4 regions of the Aquisalimonas sp. APHAB1-3 genome follow, and region 2 is predicted to be linked to each of the others. Evidence: predicted binding sites of a transcription regulator. Region 2 holds the regulator's gene; each other region holds the start of a gene.
What was found. The regulator sigma-54, encoded in region 2, starts transcription at its own class of promoters, with help from an activator protein. The targets are predictions, from matches to a motif close to TGGCANGNTNCNTGCTT.
Positions count from the first base shown of each region.

Region 1: the regulator sigma-54 is predicted to act here: its motif matches at 2,609-2,625, upstream of ACNSTU_RS04720 (CmpA/NrtA family ABC transporter substrate-binding protein).
Region 3: the regulator sigma-54 is predicted to act here: its motif matches at 1,574-1,590, upstream of glnL (nitrogen regulation protein NR(II)).
Region 4: the regulator sigma-54 is predicted to act here: its motif matches at 2,254-2,270, upstream of flgB (flagellar basal body rod protein FlgB).

Region 1 is NZ_JBLWFT010000001.1:1,001,795-1,005,982, reverse strand. Features, by position in the region: gene ACNSTU_RS04730 (ABC transporter ATP-binding protein) at 1-179, opposite strand, end outside; gene ntrB (nitrate ABC transporter permease) at 190-1,029, opposite strand; gene ACNSTU_RS04720 (CmpA/NrtA family ABC transporter substrate-binding protein) at 1,033-2,454, opposite strand; gene ACNSTU_RS04715 (ANTAR domain-containing response regulator) at 2,739-3,314, opposite strand; gene ACNSTU_RS04710 (outer membrane beta-barrel protein) at 3,493-4,071, opposite strand; gene crcB (fluoride efflux transporter CrcB) at 4,137-4,188, opposite strand, start outside.
Region 2 is NZ_JBLWFT010000009.1:26,442-30,629, reverse strand. Features, by position in the region: gene lptA (lipopolysaccharide transport periplasmic protein LptA) at 1-221, shown strand, start outside; gene lptB (LPS export ABC transporter ATP-binding protein) at 218-943, shown strand; gene ACNSTU_RS13040 (RNA polymerase factor sigma-54) at 1,097-2,677, shown strand; gene hpf (ribosome hibernation-promoting factor, HPF/YfiA family) at 2,726-3,064, shown strand; gene ptsN (PTS IIA-like nitrogen regulatory protein PtsN) at 3,143-3,616, shown strand; gene ACNSTU_RS13025 (hypothetical protein) at 3,613-4,116, shown strand; gene rapZ (RNase adapter RapZ) at 4,113-4,188, shown strand, end outside.
Region 3 is NZ_JBLWFT010000004.1:47,454-51,641, forward strand. Features, by position in the region: gene glnG (nitrogen regulation protein NR(I)) at 1-506, opposite strand, end outside; gene glnL (nitrogen regulation protein NR(II)) at 490-1,557, opposite strand; gene ACNSTU_RS08465 (DUF4124 domain-containing protein) at 1,771-2,313, opposite strand; gene glnA (glutamate--ammonia ligase) at 2,439-3,854, opposite strand; gene ACNSTU_RS08475 (sulfurtransferase TusA family protein) at 4,054-4,188, opposite strand, start outside.
Region 4 is NZ_JBLWFT010000011.1:39,830-44,017, forward strand. Features, by position in the region: gene flgE (flagellar hook protein FlgE) at 1-681, opposite strand, end outside; gene ACNSTU_RS14225 (flagellar hook assembly protein FlgD) at 697-1,374, opposite strand; gene flgC (flagellar basal body rod protein FlgC) at 1,385-1,810, opposite strand; gene flgB (flagellar basal body rod protein FlgB) at 1,814-2,221, opposite strand; gene ACNSTU_RS14240 (CheR family methyltransferase) at 2,445-3,278, opposite strand; gene ACNSTU_RS14245 (chemotaxis protein) at 3,384-4,188, opposite strand, start outside.

The DNA of each region.
Region 1 (4,188 bases), on a different contig from region 2:
AATCCAGCCATGACGTTGAGAATGGTCGACTTGCCGCAGCCCGAGTGGCCGATGACGCAGACGAACTCGCCCTTGTCGATGCCGAAGTTGACGTTCTCGAACACCGTGAGCGGCTCCTGGCCCCGGGGCCCGGGAAACGCCTTCTTGAGGTTTTCCACGTACAGGAATGGTTTGGTCATGCTGTCTGCCTCAGGTGTCGTACTGGACCATGCGTGTCGCCGCCGCGAGGATGCTGTCCAGGAACATCCCGACGATGCCGATCATCAGGATCGAGAAGATCACGCTGGTGATGTCCAGGTTGTTCCACTCGTTCCAGATGTAGTACCCGATGCCGCTGCCCCCCACGAGCATCTCCGCGGCCACGATCACCAGCCACGAGATGCCGATGGCGATCCGCATGCCGGTGAGAATCGTCGGCGCCGCGGCCGGGAGGATCACGGCGAAGGCCGTTTTCAGGGACGACAGCTCCAGCGTCCGGGCCACGTTGCGCAGATCCCGCGATACCCCGGCCACGCCGAAGGCGGTGTTCAGCAGCACCGGCCAGATGGAGCAGATGAAGATCACGAAGATCGACGACGCCCCGGAGTCCCGGATCAGGAACAGCGCCAGCGGCATCCACGCCAGCGGCGAGATGGGCCGCAGGATCTGGATATACGGGTTGAGGGCCTTGTACATGATCGGCGACATGCCGATGAGAAAGCCCAGCGGGATGGCGACCAGCAGTGCCAGGGAGTAGCCGGCGAACACGCGGCCGACGGAGTGGGCCAGTTGGATGCCGATGCCCATGTCATTGCTGCCGGCCACATAGAAGGGGTCACTCAGCTCGGTGATGGCGTGGCTGATCACCGCCGACGGCGCCGGGATCCTGGAGCCGCCGCTGCTGCCCCCCACGAGTTGCTCATACTCGCTCAGTTCCTGGTCGCCGATGGGCAGCACTGTCCCCTCGATGCTCCACTCCCAGGCCCCGAGCAGGACGATGAGCAGGGCGACGCTGAGGAGCGCCGCCTTGAGGTTTTCGGTGGTCAACATGGCTTACGACCTCCGGATTTCGAAGCTGTCCACATAGGCCTCCGGCTCTTCCGGGTCGAAGTCTTTGCCCATGATCGTGTGGGATTTGTAGGTCACGTCCGGGGCCTCGTAGCCCAGATCGCGCATGAGCCTGGCGCAGTCCGTGGCCAGGTAGACGTCCTCGGCGACGCCCTTGTAATCCACGTCACCGTCGATGTAGCCCCAGCGCTTCATCTGGGTGAGGATCCACACGCCCATGGAGTGCCAGGGGAAGGGGTCGAAGTCGATGCGGTTGGGCTCGTTCTTGACCTCGCCCAGGCCGTCGGCATAGCGACCGGTGAGTACCTGTTCCACCACCGAGGTGGGCTGGTTGAGATAGTTGCGCCCCGAGATCGCCTCTGCGATTTCCGCCCGGTTGTCGTGGTTCGACGAGTAGTGGGTGGCATCGACGATGGCCTTGAACAGGGCACCGAAGCTGTTGGGCGCTTCTTCGGCGAACTGCCGACTGGTGCTGAAAGCGCAGCACGGGTGGCCGTCCCAGATCTCCTTGGTGAGCATGTGAATGAAGCCCACCTCGTCCCAGACCGCGCGCTGGTTGAACGGGTCCGGCGCCAGGTAGCCATCCACGTTCCCGGCCTGGAGGTTGGCGACCATCTCCGGTGGCGGCAGCACGCGGATGGAGATGTCGTTGTCCGGGTCCAGGCCATGCTCGGCCACGTAGTACCGCAGCAGGAAGTTGTGCATGGAGTACTCGAAGGGCACGGCAAAGGTGAAGCCCTTCCAGTCCTTGGGGTCGCGCTTGTCCTTGTGGTCCATGCGCAAGGTGATCGCCTGGCCGTTGATGTTCTCCACCGCCGGCATCAGGAAGGGCATGGAGCTGGAACCGGCCCCCATGGTGATGGCGAGCGGCATGGGGGTGAGCATGTGTGCGGCGTCGTGCTCCATGTTCATGGAGTTGTCACGGACGACGGCCCAACCCGCTTCACGCCGGACGTCCACATTCAGTCCGTAGCGCTCGTAGAACCCCATGGGGTGCGCCATGATGATTGGCGTGGCGCAGGTGATCGGGATAAAGCCGATGCTCAGGTCGCGTTTCTCCGGCGTCCCCAGATCGTCCTTGAGCAGCGCCTTCGCCGCCTCGAGAGGGAACATGGACCCGAGGGCGGCGGCGAAGGTGCCGGCCCCCATCATCTGCAGAACCTGCCGACGGCTGGGGTCGTGGTGGCCGAACAGCGCCCGGACCACCGCACTCTCGATCAGGCGGTCCATGAGCGCCTCGCGATCTGCGGGGGCACCGCCTTGTTCGTGGGGCGACGCCAGCGCGTGCAGGTCGTCGCCGGCGGTGGCCTCATGGCCGTGATCATGACACGTGCTGCACGTGCATCCCGCGCTGTGGCGCAGGTCGCTGTTCGGGTCGAACGGGTCGCCGAGTGATTTGTTGGTCATCGCATCGCCCTCGTTGTCGCAACAAAAAAAGGCGCCCCACCGGGGTTGGTGGTAGGCGCCCTTGCCAGGTTCAGGTTGGCGAATCCGGCTGACGTCCCGCCGTTGGGAACCGCTGCTCGCGGTTGAGCCGGATTCGCGCGTGTCAGAGAAAGTAATGCATGACTCGTGCCATGTTAGTAAAAGTCTGAGTTAACGTCTTTTTTTTCGGTTTCCCGAGGGGGTGTGGCGGTGCCGGTGCACTGTTGTGGGGCGGTGTGCACCGGCACGGCGCGGTTGGTGGTCAGTCAGGCGCGTCCGTTGGCGCGCAGGAAGGCGCGGGCAATATCGCTGATGGGTCGGGCGCGCTCCATGGCCGTTCGCCGCAGCATATGGTAGGCGTCATTCTCGCTGATGCCGTCGCGTTCCATGAGAAAACACTTGGCCTGTTCCATCTGGCGCTGGTGCTCCAGTCGGGTGCGCGCGTCCACCAGTTCATGCCGCAGTTGCTCGTACTGATGGAACTGGTTGATGGCCACGTTGATGATGGAGCGCACGCCCTCCGCTGAGAGGCCTCCCACCACATAGGGGCTCACCCCCGCGGCAGTGGCCGCCTGCATCAGCTCCGGGTCGCTGTGTTCGGTGAACAGCACCACCGGTTTCGGGTAGGGCGAATTCCGTGTCCCCAAGCCTTCCAGAATGTCCCGCCGTCCCGAGCGGGCCTCAACAATGACCACATCGGGCTGGACATCCAGCACGCGCTGGTAGAGGTCTTCGTGAGCCTTTACGGTGCAGGCCACTTCATAGCCGGCATCGTTCAGGGCGTCCCCGAGCCAGACGGCCCGGTCCGGGTATTCGTCAACGAGCATGACTCGTGTTGCCATTGCTTACTCCTGAGGTTGTACCTCGGATTTCCGGGAACACGCCGGTAAACAGGAAGCAAGCACCGTGCCTTGACTGTGGCAGGGGAGAATCAGGGAGTTGCACGCAGGATAGGGCATGGGGCCGTGCCATGTTGGTGCACGCATGGCTCACATGCACCAACATGGCACTGGAATCGGGTCAGAACGTGTAGCGTGCGCCGAACAGGATCTCGTCGAAATCGCCGACGGCAAGTTCGCCACCCAGGGAGAGCTGTGGCGCCACCTCGTAGTAGCCGCTGCCGAAGACCTGCACGTTGCTGCTCGCATCGTTGAAGCGCCACAGCCGGATCCCGGCGGTGGTGTCCCAGCCCGGGTCGAGATAGGCCCGGGCACCGCCCTCGAGCCGGAATCCGGGGTCATCCTGATCGCCGAAATCGTAACCCAGGTCCAGTGCGCCGTAGATGTCGAGGTCGCGTTGCTGCGTGGGTACGCGGAATCCGACGCCGCCCCAGAGGACGTCGCGGCTGATGGTGGTGCTGGACGTCCCGGGCGGGGTGTCCACATCAAAGCGGTGACTCTGGAACTGACCCCGCGCGAAGATGGTGTCGTTCAGGTAACCCTGGCCACGGATCAGCAGGCCAAAGTCGCTATCCCCGAACCGGCTCGGCGGATCCGCCCAATTCAGTCCGCCCTCAATGTGGTTGTAGCTGAGGTTCGCTGCGCCGGCAGTGGCGGGCAACAGAATGGCTGCAGCCGTCAGCGCGGATAGCCTTTTCATCGGTTGACTCCCGTTGGAAGAATTCAACGGAAATGATGGCACGTTCCCCAAACGGCGTATTGCTGTCACCGTCTGGCGACGTCCCGTTGCGTCATGCGCTGGGCCAGGCTGTAGCCC
Region 2 (4,188 bases):
AGGCCGAAGCGCCGCGCATGGAGTACTACGCCACCGGGCCCGAACGGGTCATCCTGCTGGAGGGCGCGCGGCTGACCCAGGGGCGGAACACGTTCACCGGCGAGCGCATCGAGTATGAAGTGGTTGCCGACCTGGTGCATGCACGGGGTGAGCCCGAGACCGGACGTCGCGTGCAGATCCGGCTGTTCCCCGACGACGAGGACAACGGAGACGACGAGTGAGCCTGCTGCGCACCGAGAACCTGGTGAAGACCTACCGCCGCAAGACCGTCGTCCACGGCGCATCACTGGAAGTCTCCAGCGGCGAGGTGGTCGGGCTGCTCGGCCCCAACGGCGCAGGCAAGACCACATGCTTCTACATGGTGGTCGGCCTGGTACAGGCCGACGGCGGGCGCATCGAGCTGGACGGCAACGACATCACCGACCTGCCCATGCACATACGTGCCCGCCGCGGCGTCGGGTATCTGCCCCAGGAAGCATCGATCTTCCGCAAGCTCACCGTAATGGACAACCTGCTGGCCATCCTCGAGACCCGCCCCGAACTGAATCGCAAGCAGCGCCGGGAGCGCGCCCGGGAGCTGCTGGACGAATTCAACGTCGGCCACCTCCACGACCAGAACGGCATCAGTCTCTCCGGCGGCGAACGCCGGCGTGTCGAGATCGCCCGGGCACTGGCCGCCAACCCGCAGTTCATCCTGCTGGACGAGCCCTTTGCCGGCGTCGACCCGATCTCCGTGCTCGATATCCAGGAAATCATCCGCCACCTGGCGGACCGGGAGATCGGCGTGCTGATCACCGACCACAACGTGCGCGAGACGCTCGGCATCTGCCAGCGCGCCTACATCCTTGCCCAGGGCGAGGTCATCGCTCGCGGCAGTTCGGAGGAAGTCCTGGCGAACAGGCAGGTCCGCGAGGTGTACCTGGGTGAACACTTCCGCCTGTGACCACGCTCCGTAGCACTTTCGCTCAGCCCACGCAAGTATCGGGCCAATGTTCTAACCAGCGACAGAGTCAGTTACGATAGGGTTATCAACCCACTCGTATGCAGGCCTGGCCTGACCCGCGGCCCGAGGGGCGGCAGGAGAGAGGCATCGCCAATGAAACAGTCGCTGCAGCTACGTCTCGGTCAGCAGCTCACCATGACGCCGCAGCTCCAGCAGGCCATCAAGCTGCTGCAGCTGTCGACCCTGGAGCTGCGCACGGAAATCCAGCAGGCGCTGGATTCCAACCTGATGCTGGAGCCCGCCGACGAGCTTGACGAGGGCGACGAGGCGGTCACCGAAACCGACCGCAGCGATGACGGTAACGACGCCGGCTCCGAGCAGCACGACGGGGAAGCCGCGACCAGCGACGGCGAGTCCGCCGGCAGCGACACCACGGACACCGACACCGCGCCGGACGTGGCCGACACGGTGGACGATCACGACGGCGCCGAAGACAAGTCAGCCAGCGACCAGAGCGACATCCCAGACGACCTGCCCCTGGACTCCGACTGGAACGACATCTACGACGGCAGCACCGCATACAGCGCCCCCGGCGGGGACGATGAGCAGCGCGAGGCGTGGGAGAATCGCACCGCCGGCGATGGCGGCGGCCTGCATGACCACCTGTTGTGGCAGGCACAACTCTCCCATTTCAGTGAGCGCGACATGGCCATCGCCGAGGCCATCATCGACGGCGTGCGCGACGACGGCTACCTCGGCGTCACCGTGGACGAGATCTGCGAATCGGTGACCGACGGCGACGAACCGGTCGAACCTGACGAGGTGGAGGCCGTCCGCCACCTGATCCAGCGGTTCGACCCCCTGGGCGTGGCCTCCCTGGACCCGCGCGAAGCACTGCTGGTGCAGCTGGAACAGTTCCCGGACGACACCCCCTGGCTCGCCGAAGCGCGTCTGCTGGTGGACAAGCACCTGGACCTCCTCGGCAGCCGCCAGCTCGGGCCTCTCACCCGCAAGCTCAAGGTCACCCAGGAAGAGTTCGGCCAGGTGCTGGAGTTGGTCCGCACCCTGGACCCTCGGCCCGGCTCCCAGATCGGCACGCCCACAGCCGAGTACGTGGTCCCCGACGTCTATGTGCGCAAGGAGCGCGGTGCCTGGCGGGTGGAGCTCAACCCCGAGGCGTCACCGAAGATCCGCGTCAACAGTTACTACGCGGGCCTGGTCCGGCGCGGCGACCAGGGCAACGACAATGCCACCATGCGTCAGCATCTGCAGGAGGCGCGCTGGTTCATCAAGAGCCTGAAGAGCCGCAACGAGACTCTCCTTAAGGTCGCGACCTGCATCGTCAATCACCAGCAGGAATTCCTGGAGCAGGGCGAGGAAGCCATGAAGCCGCTGGTGCTGCGCGAGGTGGCGGAAGAGGTGGAGATGCACGAGTCCACCATCTCCCGGATCACCACGCAGAAGTACATGTACACGCCGCGCGGCACGTTCGAGTTCAAGTACTTCTTCTCCAGCCACGTGCATACCGTGGATGGACAGGAGTGCTCGGCGACCTCTATCCGCGCCCGGATTCGCCGGCTGATCGCCGAAGAGGACGCCCGCAAGCCCCTCAGTGACAGCAAACTGGCCGAAATCCTGAAAAATGAAGGAATCGATGTGGCGCGAAGGACAGTGGCAAAGTATCGTGAATCCATGTCCATTGCCTCGTCGAACGAACGAAAAAGGATTGCCTGAGGCAACAAGGGGTTCGCCGTTTCCGGCTCTCATTCGGGAGGAGTCTCTATGCAGATCGACATCACCGGGCACCATGTGGATCTCACTGAAGCACTGCGCGACTACGTGCATTCCAAGATGGACAAGCTGGAGCGCCACTTCGACAACGTGGTGAACGTCCACGTGATTCTGACGGTGGAGAAGCTGCGTCAGAAGGCGGAGGCCACCATGCTGCTCAGCGGCGCCAAGCTCTACGCTGATGCCAGCGCCGAAGACATGTATGCTGCCATCGACGGACTGATCGACAAGCTCGACCGGCAGGTGAAGAAGCACAAGGAGAAGGTCACTGACCACCGGCGCAACGAAGGCGCCCAGGCCAAGGCCCAGGGAGAGGGTGACGAGGACTGAACAGCGCGGAGCGGCGGTCGCCAGCGAGGGACCGCCGCCGACTTCCGAATCCGCAGACACGACCCTGCGTGGACAAGCATGATCAAGATTGCCGACCTAATCACACCGGAGCGCATCGCCTGCGACATCCAGGTGACCAGCAAGAAGCGGGGCCTGGAACTCCTCAGCGATATGGTGGCCGACTCCGACTCCGCCCTGCCGGCCAACGCCATCTTCGACAAGCTGATCAGCCGCGAGAAACTCGGCAGTACCGGGCTCGGTCACGGCGTCGCCTTGCCCCACGCCCGCATGGACGGCAATGACTCGGCCACCGCCGCCTTCATCCGCACCAGCGAGGCCATCGATTTCGACGCCTTCGACAACGAACCCGTCGATCTCCTGTTCGCCTTGGTTGTACCCGAGCACTTCACCGACGAACACCTCCAGATTCTCGCCCGGCTCGCCGAAATGTTCAGCGACCAGCCCCTGTGCCGTAGGCTCCGCGACGCCCGCGATGCCGATGCCGTCTATGAGCTGCTCAGGGACTGGGAGGCCACCCAGGGGAGCACATGAGTGATCGCGTGACCGGTGACACGGGCACCACCGTTCCCGGGGTGCTGGTCAGCGTGAATGGCTGCGGGCTCCTCATCACAGGCGAAAGCGGTACCGGCAAGAGTGACACGGCATTGCGACTGCTGGAGCGCGGACACCGGCTGATCGCCGACGATGCCGTCACCCTGTCCGTGGAAGACGGGGTGCTGTATGGCCGGGCTCCCTCTGCACTGGCGGGCTGGCTGGAAATCCGCGGCCTCGGCCCCCAGCCTGTCACCACCCTGTTCGGCAGCCACACCGTGGCGGAGCGCGCGCCCGTGGACCGGGTGATCCGGCTGACGTCGCCCCGGTCGTGGGCCGACTGGCCGCGGCTGGCACCCACCGTCGACGACACCCTGCTCCTCGGCCGGACCGTACCACGCATCACACTGCCCGTATCTCCGGAACGTCCACTGGCATTGCTGGTCGAAGTCGTCGCCCGGCTACACGCTGGCGATCAACTGACAGGAGGTACGGTATGAGCGAACACACCCGCCTGATTATCGTCAGCGGGTTGTCCGGTTCCGGCAAAACTGTGGCGCTCCATACACTGG
Region 3 (4,188 bases), on a different contig from region 2:
TCGCCGTTGATCAGCACGGTGATGTTGGACGAGGACAAGCGACCGATGGCACGGAAGACCTCCTGCATGGCCGGCGCTTCACCGATGATCTCCGGGTTCTCTTCGCCCGCGTGCAACCCCCCGGCAGCCGTCTCGTGGGCGCTCTGCAAGGCCTTGCGCACCAGGTCCACCGCTTCGTCCACGTCGAAGGGCTTGGGCAGATACTCGAAAGCGCCGCCCTTGTAGGCGGATACGGCGGCATCCAGGTCGGAGTGCGCCGTGATGACGATCACCGGCAGATCGGGCCAGCGCTGTTGGACGCGCTCCAGCAAGGCGAGACCATCAATTCCCGGCATGCGGATATCCGTGACCAGGACTCCGGGTCGCTGCTCGGCGAGCGCGCCCAGCGCGGCATCCCCGGTCTCGAAGCTGCGCGCCTGCAGGCCAGCCTGGCGCAGGGCCTTGTCCAGCACCCAGCGGATTGACCGGTCGTCATCGACGAGCCAAACGTCATCCTTCGTTGTCATCGTCCGCCTCCAGAGGCAACCACAAGGTAAATTCCGTGTGTCCGGGCTCGCTCCAGCACTCGATCAGGCCACCGTGCTGGTGGATCAGGGTCTGGGCGATGGAGAGGCCAAGCCCTGTGCCCTCGGCCCGTCCCGTGACCATGGGATAGAAGATGCGGTCTTGGAGATCTTTGGGAATGCCGGGCCCGGTGTCGATGATGTCCACGCGCACCACCAGCCGGTGGGGGACATCCGCAATGGTGAACTGCCGCTGCGTGCGGGTACGCAGCGTGATGCTCCCGGTGCCGTCCAGCGACTGCAAGGCGTTGCGCGCGATGTTCAGCGTTGCCTGAATGAGCTGATTGGGCTCAGCCAGGAGGGTCGGGATGCTCGGGTCGTAGTCCCGGTGGATGGTGACCCCCTCAGGGGCCTCCGCAACCACCAGGCCACGGACGCGCTCCAGCACCTCGTGGATGTTGGTCTCCTGCTTCTCCACATGCTTGCTGGGGCCAAGCAGGCCGTTCACCAGGGTACGCAGCCGATCGGCCTCCTCGATGATGATCTGGGTGTACTCCCGCAGTTCCGGCGCTTGCAGCTCGCGGTGGAGCAGCTGCGCGGCACCGCGCAGCCCGCCCAGCGGATTCTTCACCTCGTGGGCCAGGCCGCGCAGCAGATGGCGGGTGGCGTGATTCTGGTTGATCAGATTCTGCTCGCGGGTAATGCGCAGCCTGCGGTCCAGCTCACTCACCTCGAGCAACACTTCGTCGTGGCTCACCGGTGTAACGGTGAGGTCCACGGTCATGCGCCGGTCGGGAGAGACCTCCAGCGATAGCTCCCGGTTGGTGAACGGCTCACCGGTTTCGATGGCGTTGCGGGCCGCGGATTCGAGCGCACGCACGCAGGGGGTGGTGTGCGATGGCAGCCGCTGGCCCGTGACCTGACGGGCACTGACGGCAAACATCACCTGCGCGGCACCGTTGATGTAACGCACGCAATTGTCTGCGCCCATGAGGAGCACGGCATTGCTCATGTGCTCCAGTGCGCGCTCGGCGGGTGTGGACTGTGGCGGCATGGTCATGTCCATAGGAAAGCAAAAAGCAAACCACAATGGCCCTGAACCGCGTTACGCGATGAGTGGGAGAGGGAAAAGCCCGCCAGTTCAGTGCCTTGTGGGGCAAGGCTCGGCATTGGTGCGAATGGCGTCGCGCCGTAGCGGCGCGTCTGCACCATCACCGTGCCCCATTATGGTGCATCCACGATCGGGGTCAATCAGGGGCGCGACGGCTCAGGGGTTCGGGCCCGGACCCTGCCGGCCCGGCAGCAGACGTGACGCCTGGTGCATGTAGAAGGTCACCGGTTCGGTTTCGGCGATGACCGCGCCGGCTTCGTTGAGCACCCGCGCCGCCACCTGATGCTCACCCCGATGCACTTCCGTGAGGCGGGCCTCGAGGGATCGGGACGGCTCTCCCTGCGGTTCGCCGTTGAAGAGAAACTGCACGCGGTGCTCCGCCCGCAATGCGGGGCTGAGCTCGAGCTGCACGTCCACGAGCCCCTGGTTGTCCCGCACGGTTCCCTCGTCCGTGGGGTGGACGATGCGCACATGGTCGTAGCGGGATCCGTTATCGCCGTTATCGCCGGAAGCGGAGGGGTCGCCGGAGGGTCGCCGCGGCGTCTCGAAGCGGTAGGACGAATCCGGGGCGGTGCGCTCCAGGCGTTCCGCGCCTTCGCGTGGCTCGTCGGAGTAAACGACATTGCCATCCTCATCCACCCACTTGTAGATGTCCGCAGTGGCCACCAGGGGCAGGAAGAGGCCGATGAGGGCGATCACGATCCGTGTTCTCATACCACGGAATGTAGCACGCGGGGCAGCGGGCCGGGAGGGGGCGACAGCCCAACGAAAAAGCCCCGGCCACAAGGGCCGGGGCCAGTGCCGGATCGGCTCGGGAAGCCGAATCAGACGCTGAAGTACATGTCGAACTCCACCGGGTGGGTGGTCATGCGCAGACGCTGAACTTCCTCTTCCTTCAGCTCAAGGTAGGCGTCGATGGTGTCATCGGTGAACACGCCACCCTGCTTCAGGAACTCGCGGTCGTTGTCCAGGGCTTCCAGGGCCTCTTCCAGCGAGAAGGCGACCTTGGGGATCTCCTTCTCTTCTTCCGGCGGCAGGTCGTAGAGATCCTTGTCCATGGCATCGCCCGGGTGGATCTTGTTCTGCACACCGTCCAGGCCGGCCATCAGCATGGCGGCGAAGGCCAGGTACGGGTTGCCGGTGGGGTCGGGGAACCGGACCTCGATGCGGCGCGCCTTCGGGTTCGAGATCCACGGCACACGGATGGAAGCGGAGCGGTTACGGGCGGAGTACGCCAGCAGCACCGGCGCCTCGAAACCGGGCACAAGCCGCTTGTAGCTGTTGGTGGAGGCGTTGGCGAAGGCGTTGATGGCCTTGGCGTGCTTGATGATGCCACCGATGTAGTACAGCGCGGTCTCGCTCAGGCCACCATACTGGTCGCCCTGGAACTGGTTCTTGCCGTCCTTGGAGAAGGACATGTGCACGTGCATGCCGCTGCCGTTGTCGCCAACCAGAGGCTTGGGCATGAACGTGGCGGTCTTGCCGTAGGCGGCGGCCACGTTGTGCACGGCGTACTTGAGCTTCTGCACCTCGTCGGCCTTCTTGACCATGGTGTTGAACTCGACACCGATTTCGCACTGACCGGCAGTGGCCACCTCATGGTGGTGCACTTCAACACTCAGGCCGAGCTCTTCCATGGCCAGGCACATGGAGGTACGGATGTCATGCAGGCTGTCCACCGGCGGGACGGGGAAGTAGCCACCCTTGACCTTCGGGCGGTGGCCCATGTTGCCGTCGGAGTAGACGCGCTCGGAGTTCCAGCCGGCTTCCTCGGAGTCGATGCGGTAGAAACTGCCGCTCATCTCGGCGCCCCAGCGGACGTCGTCGAAGATGAAGAATTCCGGCTCCGGGCCGAAGAATGCGGTGTCGCCCAGGCCGGTGGACTGCAGGTACGCTTCGGCGCGCTTGGCGACGGAGCGCGGGTCGCGCTCGTAGCCCTGCATGGTGTTGGGCTCGATGATGTCGCAGGTGATGTTCAGCGTCAGCTCATCGAAGAACGGGTCGATGGTGGCGGTCTGCGGGTCCGGCATGAGAATCATGTCGGACTCGTTGATGCCCTTCCAGCCGGCGATGCTGGAGCCGTCGAACATCTTGCCGTCCTCGAAGAAGTCCTCTTCGACGGTGGCGGCCGGGATGGTGACGTGCTGCTCTTTCCCCTTGGTATCCGTGAACCGCATGTCCACGAATTTCACATCTTCGTCTTTGATCAGTTTGAGTACGTCGGCTGCGGTGCGTGACATGCCTTAACCTCCAGATGGGACGTAAGCCTCAGCAAAAGAATTCAACTCGCCATTTCGGGAAGCACGGACCGTGCCAGCACCACAAGACAGCAAGTTACGGGCGTTTCTGGTGCAGTGGTGCGGGAAACCGCTCCAATATGCACCGCGATCGTGCAAAATAAAACCGACAAGCACCAAAAAGGTGCATTGCTTGACGGGGTCAGTCCCGGACACGGATACAGACCCGGAGCGTGTCACCCTCCTCGAGGACGGCCTCCACACGATGACCGTGCACACGGCACCAAGCAGGCACATCCGCCTGCACCCCGGGGTCCGTTGCCAGCAGATGGACTTC
Region 4 (4,188 bases), on a different contig from region 2:
AACGTTCTGCAGCTCATCGCCAACCTCAACGACAGATTTCCAGGAGTTATCCTCAGCTTCATCCTTGATGAAGTAGATGTTGGCACTGCGGGACGTCCCCTGACCGTCGTACACGGTGGTGGAGGTGGAGAAATTGAACGTCTCCGGGTCGTTGGCGTTGAAGTCCTCCGGGTTGAGAGGATCCGCGTTCGACTGCAGGTTGGCGTCGATGTCGATCTCGGTGGTCGGCTGCGGCGGCACGTTGCCGGTGTCGATGTCCAGCGCCTGCAGGGTACCACCCACGTTGCCGTCGCCATCCGCCGGGTAGCCGGTGAGGGCACGACCATCGGCATTGACCAGCACCCCGTCCTGATCAAGCTGGAAGGCACCGTTACGGGTGTAGGAGGTGCTGCCGTCCGGATCCTCAAGGCGGAAGAACCCCTCACCGTTCACGGCCAGATCCAGGTTATTGCCTGTGAAGTCGAACTGACCCTGGGTGAACTGCTGGGCGACGTTCTGCAGCCGCGAGCCGGAACCGATGGCGTTACTGGCTATACCGAACTGGGTCTGCGCGAACACGTCGGCGAACTCCGCACGGGAGCCCTTGAAGCCCACGGTGCCGCTGTTTGCAATATTGTTACTGGTGACGTCCAGATCGGAGGACGCGGAGTTCAGCCCTGAGAGGGAGATGTTGAAAGACATGGTCGCACCCCTTCCTTATTGAATATGACGAATAGAATCGAGGGAATATTCACCGGCCCCTTCGAGCGTCAGCATGGGGCTGCGCCCATCAGACTCGAGGCTGACACTGGTCACTGGCGCGGCCGCCAGTGTATTGACGGCGGTAGCATCGTCACCGCTGCCGATGCTGGCCCGGACGCTGTACGTTCCATCCGGCATTTCGTCGCCGTCATCGTTGAGCCCATCCCAGTGGAACGGCACATCGCCGGCGTCCTGTCGGCCCATGCTGATCTCCCGCACGGTCTGACCGGCACCGTCGGAGATGGTGATATTCAGGTTCTCGCTGTTGCGCGGCAGCTGGGCGACGCCGCTGAGCCCGTTCTCCCCAAGGGGCATGCTGTCGCTTTCCACCATGACGCTACGGCCAACCAACGACGCCGCCTGGAGAGCCTGGTCCTGGCCCATCTGCGACGCGAACTCCTCGAATGATTCCTGCATCCCGGAGATCCCGGAAGCCGACGTGAACTGCGCCAGCTGCCCCATGAACTCGCCGTCCTCCATTGGCTCGAACGGGTCCTGGTTCTGGAACTGGGCGATCATGAGCTGCAGGAAATCGGAACTGTCCAGCTCCTCGGCGGTCTTGCCCCTGGCATCCTCAGGCTGCTCCAGCTCGGAGCTCTGGGTGTTGCCCATCAATGCATCAATTCCCATCATGGCGATTGCCTCAATTCTGGGCGAGCTGCAGGGTATGCAGCGCCAGCTCCTTGGATGTATTCATGACTTCCACGTTGTTCTGGTACGAACGGGAAGCCGAGATCATGTTCACCATCTCTTCGACGCTGTTGACGTTTGAGCGGTAGACGTAGCCGTCTTCGTCGGCGGCCGGGTGACCCGGCATGTGCAACGGCTTGTTGGGCGCGTCGCTCTCGACAATCTCGTCCAGGCTGACCCCGACATTGGCCGGGTTCTGCGCGCCGCCCTCTACACCGCGCAATGCCGCGGCAAACACCGGTTGCTTGGCCTTGTAGGCCTCCTCTGGCGTCGTGGCAACAGCTTCCGCATTGGCCATGTTGCTGGCGGTGGTGTTCAGCCGAACAGACTGGGCGTTCATGGCCGAGCCGGCGACATCGAAAACGTTGAATACGGACATGGTTTATTCGCCCCTGATTGCGCCAACGAGGTTGGAAATGCGCCCACCGAGGAAGTCCAGCGAGGCGCGGTACTTGACCGTGTTCTCGGCGAACTGCGCCTGCTCCACTTGCGACTCCACTGTATTACCGTCCAGCGACGGGCTGTTCGGCACGCGGTAGAGCGCATCGGCCGAGGAACCATCACCGTTGGGCGACGGAATATGCTGTGCATGGGTGGTCTGCATCACACCGCCGCTGCTGGCCTGGCCGTTCTCGGCCTGCTGCAGCGCGGTGCGGAAGTCCATGTCCCGGGCCTTGTAGTTCGGCGTATCCGCGTTGGCGACGTTCTCCGAGAGCAGCTGGTGCCGCTCACCACGGAGCTTGAGCGCTGACGCGTGCAGGCCCACTGCGTTGTCGAAGGAAATTGCCATGATCACCCTCCAGTGAATCGACAACGGGCCTGAAGCAAGCGTCGTGCCAGCTCACTCAGGCGGTCACGAAAAAGAGGGACAAGGCGAGCGGAAAGGCGCGTCCGGGCGGGCGTTGCGCCTTAACTGCGACTCACGTCGGGAACGGCACCGGCAGAAAACCGACGCGGCAACGCCAGCGTTCCGGCAAGGGCAAGGCGGCAACGGAGCGGCAACCGCTTGCCGCTCACCGCGACGGCTGACGCACGCGGTAGATGACGCCGCCGTGACTGCGCACCATCTCCAGCTGTCCGGCGTGCCGGGCCAGCGATTCCGATGCGCCGACGATCAGGTAGCCGCCGGGGCGCATCTGCTGGATCATGCGGTTGAGGATGTTCTCCCGCGATTCCGCAGAGAAATAGATGAGGACGTTGCGGCAGAACACCACGTCGAAACGACCGAGGCTGGCGTAGCTGTCCAGCAGGTTGTGCACCATGAACTGGGTCCGCCGGCGAATCTCCGGGCGCACCACCCAGTCGGCGCCGCTGCGCTGGAAGTAACGATCACGGCGGTCGGGGCTCAGCCCGCGGTTGACCGTGGAATCCGAATACTTCGCTTCCTTGGCCTGGGCGATCATGGCCGGCGAGATATCGGTCCCAACGATCTCTGCCTCGATACGGGCGCCACGGGCCCGGAACTCCTCCAGGGCGATACTCATCGAGTAAGGCTCCTGCCCCGACGAACATGCGGCCGACCAGATGCGGAGGGTGTCGACACCACGCTTGTGGAACTCCGGCAGCAACGTTTCCTGGAGAATGGTGAAGGGGTAACTGTCACGAAACCACTGAGTTTCGTTGGTGGTCATGGCTTCAATGACGGTGCCCCGAAGGCGTTGGCCACCAGGCTGCTGGACCTTGTACACCAACTCGCCCAGATCCCTGATCCTCTCGCTCTCCATCAGATGACCGAGCCGACTGGAGACCAGATACTGCTTGTTTTCCCCGAGCACGATCCCGCAGGACTGCTCGAGGAACGCGCGAAACGCCTGGTAGTGTTCCGGGGCAATGGATCTGGACGTCACGGAGGCGGCTTCCTCATTGATCGGCAATTGGCTGTAACGGCCGCTCCAGAGCGGCCGACGCCGGGCGAATTGTAGCGTGATGAGACCTGCTAAGACTACGCTGATTCAGGCGGTCACCTGCTCCAGGCGGGCCTGAACCCGAGCCGCCAGTTCGGTTGCTCCGAACTTCGCCAGAAAATCGTCGGCACCAACCCGCTTGACCAGATCCTCGTTGAACATGCCGCTCAGCGAGGAGTGAAGCAGCAGGTGCAGCCCCTTGAGCGCATCATCCCGCCGGATTTCCGTCGCCACTGTATAGCCGTCCATGCGCGGCATCTCCACGTCGGAGATGACCATGAGAAGCTGCCGCCACGGGGACTCTTCCGGGCGAGCCGCCCAGTCCTGCAACGTCTCCATGGCCTCCTGGCCGTCCCGCGCCATGGTGACCTGAACACCCAGGCCTTCGAGGGTGTCATGAATCTGACGCCGGGCCACGGAGGAATCATCGGCAACGAGCACGTGCCAGTCTTCGGCGCCGGAGGCAGGCTTGACGCCGCCCTCCTCCACGCCGGGAAGCGGGCCGATACCGCCCGCCTGGTTGATCTCGTCCATGACCTTCTCCACGTCGACGATCTGCACGAGACGCTCATCAACGCGGGTCACGCCGGTCAGATAGGCGGTATTCGACCAGCTGCTGGGCGGCGGCATAATATCCCGCCAGTTAACGTTCACGATCCGGTCGACACCCCGCACCATGAACCCCTGCACGCTGCGATTGTATTCGGTGACGATCACCGAGCTGGTATCACGCTCTTCCAGCGCCCGCCCGGTGGTTGCCATCCGCAGATCGAGGACGGCGATCGTGCGGTCGCGGATATAGCACACACCGGCGACCGTCGGGTGGGAGTGCGGCAGCTGGATCAGACGCGGC